2 regions of the Rhodococcus sp. B50 genome follow, and region 2 is predicted to be linked to the other one. Evidence: riboswitches for the same ligand, from Rfam matches in the RefSeq annotation. Region 2 holds a riboswitch; the other holds the start of a gene.

Region 1 (3,406 bases), on a different contig from region 2:
GTATTCGGTGGGATTCGGGTTGACCGACGCCTATGCCGCCGCGATCGATCTGGTTCCCGAGCAGGCATGGACTCCGGCTTACGACTCGGACGGGCAGGTCCGGGACGGGGCCTGGGTCACCGAGATCACCGGGCTGCTCGACCTGTCGACGTGGCCGACCGGCATGCGCGTGATCGTCAGGAAGGAGAGACCGCATCCGGGTGCGCAGTTGCGGTTCACCGACCGTGACGGCCTGCGGTTGACGGCGTTCGTGACCAACACCCGCCGCGGGCAACTCCCCGATCTGGAGTTGCGGCACCGCCGTCGGGCTCGGTGCGAGGACCGGATCCGGACAGCGAAAGCAACCGGGCTGCAGAATCTTCCGCTGCACGGGTTCGATCAGAACCGGATCTGGCTCGCGCTCGTGCAACTGGCATGCGAGTTGACCGCGTGGATGCAGATGCTGGCATTCACCGAGGTCCCGGCGCGGCGGTGGGAGCCGAAACGGCTGCGGCTGCGGGTGCTGTCGATCGCCGGGAAGATCGCCCGCCATGCCCGTCAGGTTCGGCTGCGGCTGGCCGCGACGGCTCCCGGTGTCGATGTTCTCGTGGCCGGCCTGAACCGGCTCACCGCGCTACCTGCACCTGTGTGACCTGCACGAATCTTCATTTATCGAGTCGAAAGGACACTCAGTTCGGGGCCGTGGACCCCGACGTCACCCGACCGTGTCGGGCGACCAAGCGTGGATGCACACCGGATCCACCGCCTCCACCATCGAATCCGAACTGGTCAGGCCGGCACGCGGGACTCACGAAAGATTGAGGTTACCTTCCGGCCGCACATTTGTGGTCGCGCTTCCCGACGGCAATCTCATCCGAGTCACCGTGATGGACCGACCGGCACGATTTCCGCCCACTGTTTCGCCTTCACGAGGCTGAGCACGTCCGAGAGTCAGCCGGCAGCTGCGACATCGAAGCAGCGGTCGTCGGTTCGGTAGCCCGTCGACCCTCAGCTGTTCGGGGTGCTGCGCCGCGTGTCATTCTTCGGCCATCGCGTCCTGGAACCGTTTCGTCCGTTCTTCCTGAGTGAGTCGAGAACACCAGGAGCAGTAGCGTCCGTCGGGGGCGGCGTACCAGTGGCAGCAGGTCCTGCGGTCGTACTGCAGACGGGGGCCACAGGGCCCGGTGAGGATCCGGAAGTCACCGCTGCGGCGCAGCTCCGGGCGAGCCGAGAGCAGTTCCTGGGCGTGCTCACGCAGCGTGTGCGCATCCAGATTCAGGTCGGACCGGCGCGCGAGTGTTCGGAAGGCACCGGCGAATCCCGCGGCGATGTTGCCCAGAAGGTTGCCCATCCCGGGGCCTGTCTCGGCGCGCACATTCTGCGCCAGGGGTGTCAGGTGCCCGTCGACGGTCGTTTCGAGGAGGTGTTCGGGTGTGGCGTCTGTCCGCGCTTTCGGTGCGTCGAGCACCAGCAGATCGGGTGTGCCGGCGACAAAGCGCACGCGGACACTCGGGGCGCGAAGGTCGAGCGCAACCCCGTACAGCACCCATGCCGCCGTCGCGACGCCGCAGACACGGTGGCAGTAACGCTGGAAGACCAGCGAACCGACGTGCCGTGCCACCGGCATCTGCCGGTGCCGGGCATGTAGTTCGATCATCCTCTGTGTCTGCCCGGACGTCGGGTCGCACAGTTCGGCGGCGGCGAACCAGTCGACCTCAGCAGCGTCGTCGGAGACGGTGTTCGCCGCGGACCGGGTGCCGATGCGAAATGGGGGCCCGAGTGCATCGATCTTCTCCAGCATGGTGTGCAGATCGGTCATGTGTCAGTCTTTCTACCTCGGGCGACCCGGTCCTGGGCCGTGCCGGTGCGCGCAGCAACGACCGTGTCGACATCGTTCAGCGCCGGGATCAGCTCGCTGTTGGAGTGGTTGGCCACCACGGCAGACTCGATCGGTCCGTCGAATTCCACGGTCCGACCCGCATCATCGACGACCGGGATCGTCCGTTCCGAATAATCCTCATCCGGCTGCTCCGGGGCCGAACAGGCGGCGGTCGCTACCAGCCCGAACGTTGCCGACGTCACCGCCATCTGTGGCGGGGCAGGCGTGGACGGAAAGTACGGATAGTCATCGTATGAAGGCTCCTCGGCCGTGTAGGCAGGAGGACTGGCGCACTCCTGGGCCGGTAGGTATCGGACTCGAAACCTGCTCGGCGACTGCGCATACGTGCGCCGAGGTCTCTCACCGTTGCGGGACAGTTCCGGGTTCTCACCGGATTCCCTCTTGCGTCGGCATCACCCCAGCCGATAGGCGCGGGACGGGGCGGTGCCGAACCGGCCGTGTGGAAGCCTACCCGAGCGTGGGCGTGGCCCCTGAAGAGTGGACACGGGGTTGTGTACGTCAAGCGGCCTGATCGAGGGTAGCCCCATGGTCGACCTCGAAGTCAAGTGGTGATCGGTTCCCCAGTGATGAGTGCCGTCGGCGTGTGTTGTATCGAGTGATCCAGCGGAAAACCTCGGTGCGGGATTGCGCTTCGTCGAACCAGCGTTTCGCGCCCTGAAGCGTCTCCCGCTTCAACGACGCATTGAAGGACTCGGCCATCGCGTTGTCGGCGCTCGACCCGATTTGGCCCATCGATTGCCGCACGCCGTGCCGGCGACATGTCGCCTGGTAGTCCGAGGAGGTGAATTGACGTCCGTGATCCGAGTGGAAAATCGCTCCTTCCAGCGACCCTCGTGCCGCGGCCGCATTGTCGAGCGCGTTCTCCACGAGCTCGGTACGCATGTGACCTGCGATCGACCAGCCGACGAGCCGTTTGGAACACACGTCGATCACGGTCGCCAGGTAGAGGAACTCACCGGTGCCGCTGTGGGGAAGGTAAGTGATGTCACCGACGAATACTCGTCCAGGCTCGTCGGCGGTGAAATCACGGTTGACCAGGTCTTCGAAGACCTGTGCCCCAGGATCCTTGATCGTCGTGTTCTTCGGTTTACGCAGATGCACACCGACGATGTTGTTCTGTCGCATCAACCTGGCCACCCGCTTGTGATTGACCGTGCCCGGCACCTGGTCATCATCGGCCAGTTCGGCGGTCATCCGCCGGTAACCGAGGGTGTGGTCCCATTCCTGGTGGTGGGCACGTATTCGGTCGACTAGCGCCGCATCGGCCTGCTGGCGGGCAAGCCGAGCCGCCTTTCCGGCTCGCCACTTGTAGTAGCTCGACCGGTGGATGCCGAGCACCGTGCACATCCGCTTCACCTCATGGGTGTCCCGGTGGTCGTCAACGAACCGGAAGCGGATCACCAGTTCGTCTCTGCCGCGAAATATTTCGTGGCCTTGCGCAGGATGTCTCGTTCCTCGCTGAGCTTGTCGTTCTCCGCGACCAAAGCCTGGTTGCGGGCCCGGATCTGCTCGATCTCGGCCTGCATC
Region 2 (3,406 bases):
ACGCGGCCTCGGCGAGATGCCGTCGACCACCGGCGAACTCGCCTGCTTCCAGCGCACCGGCCGGCCGGCCGAGCACGACGACGTGACTGCGCCGGTCGCTGCCGGGTTTGAGCAGCACCGGGTTCATCGCGGCCTCGGGGATCGCACGCGCGGCCACCGCCTGGATCCATTGGGCACGACCGATCTCCGCACCCTCGCTCGTCACCATCGAGTTGTTCGACATGTTTTGTGCCTTGAACGGCGCGACTTTCAGGCCGCGCCGCGACAAGGATCGGCAGACGCCGGTGACGACGACAGATTTCCCTGCATCCGACGTCGTTCCGGCGACGAGCAGACCCGAACCCATGCGGTCAGGCCGGGATCGGCGCGCGACGGGAGGCGCGTTCGGTGAGGTACGCGAAGACCAGGCCCAGCGTCGCCCACAGAGTGAGCTGCACGGTGAACGACGCGACCCGGAACTCCCACAGCAGCGTCGCGGGGAAATCTGCTCCGACCTCGTCGACCCTCGGCAGCACGAGATATCCCGGACCCACTACGAGGAGGAAAGCGAGTACAGGACCGGCGATGCGGACGGTGTGCAGATCCTGGGTGGCGAGTGCCTTGGCCACCGCCACGGCAACGGCGATCGCGACGAGTCCGAGGACGACCGCGGCGAGCCACAGCAGAGTGCGCTGATCGATCGTGTCGGGATCGCCGACGGCCGGCGGGTTGGCCGGATACTTCAGGAACGGAATCGCTTCGACCGCCAGCCACGCCCCGGCCGCACCGACCAGCCCGAGCTTCCAGCCCGGCATGTCGGTGAGACGGCGCGCGAAGTGCAGCACCGACGCATAGAGGGCACCGAGTGCGAGACCTGCCAGGCCGGTCGCGAGGAACAACCCGGCCTTCTGACCGGTACGACCGACGAGCGCATCGTCGCCGTGACTGTGACCGTGGGATTCACCCGCGGCCGTCGCGTGATCATGATCGTGCGAATGTGCCTCGCCCGCAGCTTCTTCGAGTGCGATCGCCGATTCGATGTGGGGTTCGCCGACGACGAAGGCGACACCGCCCGCGAGCAGACCCGCGACGAGTCCGGCGAGCAGGCCCCTGCGCAACAACTGGATGTAGGTTCCGGGCATCGTGGTTCCCGTTCTCAATGGCACGGAAGACCGAGCAGATGCCGGCCGTCGTGCATCAGTTCGTGCATGAACATGCCGGTGCGCGAGATCGCGCCCTGATCGAATCCGACCAGATAGAGAACGAGAAATGCCGCCACGATCACTGCGGCGAGAGCGACTGCGAGTGCGGCAGCGCCGAGCGACTCGTCGGGCGTATGGACAACAGCCATGACAATCCTCCAGGGATTTCGCGTCCCATTCGATTCCGTCATGCGCCGCGGGAGTTTTCTGGCTTCCGGAGATCTCGTGTTCTCCGGTTACAGTGGCGCGACCGCTCCGGCTTCCCACCGGATTGCCTACACCTCGGCACATCTTTACCGACGAACCTTCGCACCGCTCGGTCGACGATGTCAAGCGGAAAGGACATACCTGCCGTGACCCGATTGTTTCTCGTCGCACACGCATCCACCCTTGCGACGGAGCAGGCCCGATTTCCCTGCGACGAGCCGATCTCGGAAAGAGGCCGGCGCGAATTCGAGCGCGCCTCCGCACCGGTCGTCGATCGGTGGGTGTGTGCACCGGAGCGACGCACGAACGACACCGTCCGTGCCTTCGGGTTCCCCGCCGAGATCGACCCCGCCCTACGCGAGCTCGACTACGGCACGTGGGCCGGAACCGCGATGGACGACGTACCCGAGAGCGAGCTGGAGGAATGGCTGACCGATCCGGCGGCAGCACCGCACGGCGGCGAATCCGTCGTGGACCTGCTCGGCCGGGTCCGCACCTGGCTGGCGGCACGGGACGACGGCTACGAACGCGTCGCAGCGGTGACGCACCCCGCGGTCGTCCGGGCCGCGACGGTGTGCGCTCTCGACGCTCCGGCGGCCGCCTTCTGGCGGGTCGACGTGCGGCCGCTGGACGTCGTCCGGTTGCACGGCCGGCCGGGTCGGTGGACGTTGCGTCCGAACCGATTCCCGCGGTGAGCTACCAGGTGACGTCCTTCTCGCACTGCTTCCCGTCGACGGTCGACTCGACCTGGACGGTCGCGTGCTCGAGGCCGTGCGACGACAGCGCGGTGCGCGCCGAGTCGAGGATCCACTGAGGGTCGTGGTCGCTGACGAGATGCACGGTGGCGACGTCCATACCGGTGGTCAGCGTCCACACGTGCAGGTCGTGCACGCCGCACACACCGGGCAGCGCGAGCAGGTCGGTGCGCAGGAGGTCGACGTCGAGGTGCGCGGGCGAGGTCTGGGTGAGGATCCGGAGCGACTCGGCGGCCAGTCGCAGTGCGCGCGGCACGACCCACAGGGAGATGAGCACACCGACGACGACGTCCGCGAGGCTCCAGCCGAAGATCATGACGAGTGCGCCCGCGATGAGGACGCCGACCGATCCGACGGCGTCGGCGAGTACCTCCATGTAGGCGCCGCGCACCGCGATGCTGTCCTTCGCGTCGGCCCGGAGCATGAGCATCACGACGATGTTGGCGGCGAGTCCCGCGAGGGCGGTGACGATCATGGGGAATCCGGGGAGTTCGGGGGCGTCCCCGATGCGGTCGATCGCCTCGTAGAAGACCCAGCCTGCGACGCCGAGCAGCAGTGCTGCGTTCACCATCGCGGTGAGGACCTCGGCGCGGTGCCAGCCGAAAGTGCGCGATGCGGCGGCACTTCCGCGCCGGGCCAGGATGAGGGCGACCATGCCCATGGACACCCCGACGACGTCGGTGAGCATGTGGCCCGCGTCGGCGAGGAGCGCGAGGGATCCGATCAGGAGCCCGACGAACGCCTCGAGCACGAAGAACGCGCCGAGGATGCCCAGCGCGGAGGCCATGCGTCGGATGACGCCGCGCGTGGGACCGGCGCCCCGGCCGTGACCGTGGCCGACGCCGTGTGAGTGCCCGTGACCCGAACCCATCGATCTCCCTCTCCGAACTTCGGGCCATCGTATGCATGAATGCGCATATGTTTCAACGGCCTGCCGTCCGGCCGGGCCCGAGGCCTCATTCGTCCGGTTCGTAGGCCGGGTGTTCGACTGTGGGAGGAAGGGTGGCGATCGCGGAGATCCGCTTGAGTCCGGCGGTCTGCAGCAGGTCCACGATCAACGACCTCATCTGCGCGAACACGACGGTCGCCGACACCCCCGCCCCAGCGACCAGTTCCGGACCCATCTTCTTCGCGACGCTGCGCAGCACCCGCGCGGCTTCGGCCTGGTCGGGCTGCTCCCCCGGCTCGGCCAGAACCATCTCACGAAGGACGTCCACGGCGTCGGCGACCTCGACGAAACGGTGCACCAGCCGCGAGTCGAGG

Evidence for each region. Region 2 has a riboswitch for cobalamin ahead of GON09_RS22615 (CbtB domain-containing protein). Riboswitches for the same ligand answer to the same signal wherever they lie in the genome.
Region 1: another riboswitch for cobalamin. It lies ahead of GON09_RS24865 (hypothetical protein); the one in region 2 lies ahead of GON09_RS22615 (CbtB domain-containing protein).

What each region holds. Positions count from the first base shown of each region.
Region 1 is NZ_WPAG02000003.1:80,521-83,926, forward strand. Features, by position in the region: gene GON09_RS24855 (IS1380 family transposase) at 1-631, shown strand, start outside; gene GON09_RS24860 (hypothetical protein) at 1,016-1,798, opposite strand; gene GON09_RS24865 (hypothetical protein) at 1,795-2,067, opposite strand; cobalamin riboswitch at 2,145-2,325, opposite strand; one part of gene GON09_RS24870 (IS3 family transposase) at 2,378-3,297, opposite strand; one part of gene GON09_RS24870 (IS3 family transposase) at 3,297-3,406, opposite strand, start outside.
Region 2 is NZ_WPAG02000002.1:4,858,930-4,862,335, reverse strand. Features, by position in the region: gene GON09_RS22625 (cobyric acid synthase) at 1-346, opposite strand, end outside; gene GON09_RS22620 (CbtA family protein) at 351-1,121, opposite strand; gene GON09_RS22615 (CbtB domain-containing protein) at 1,136-1,330, opposite strand; cobalamin riboswitch at 1,366-1,505, opposite strand; gene GON09_RS22610 (histidine phosphatase family protein) at 1,535-2,083, shown strand; gene GON09_RS22605 (cation diffusion facilitator family transporter) at 2,085-3,014, opposite strand; gene GON09_RS22600 (FUSC family protein) at 3,100-3,406, opposite strand, start outside.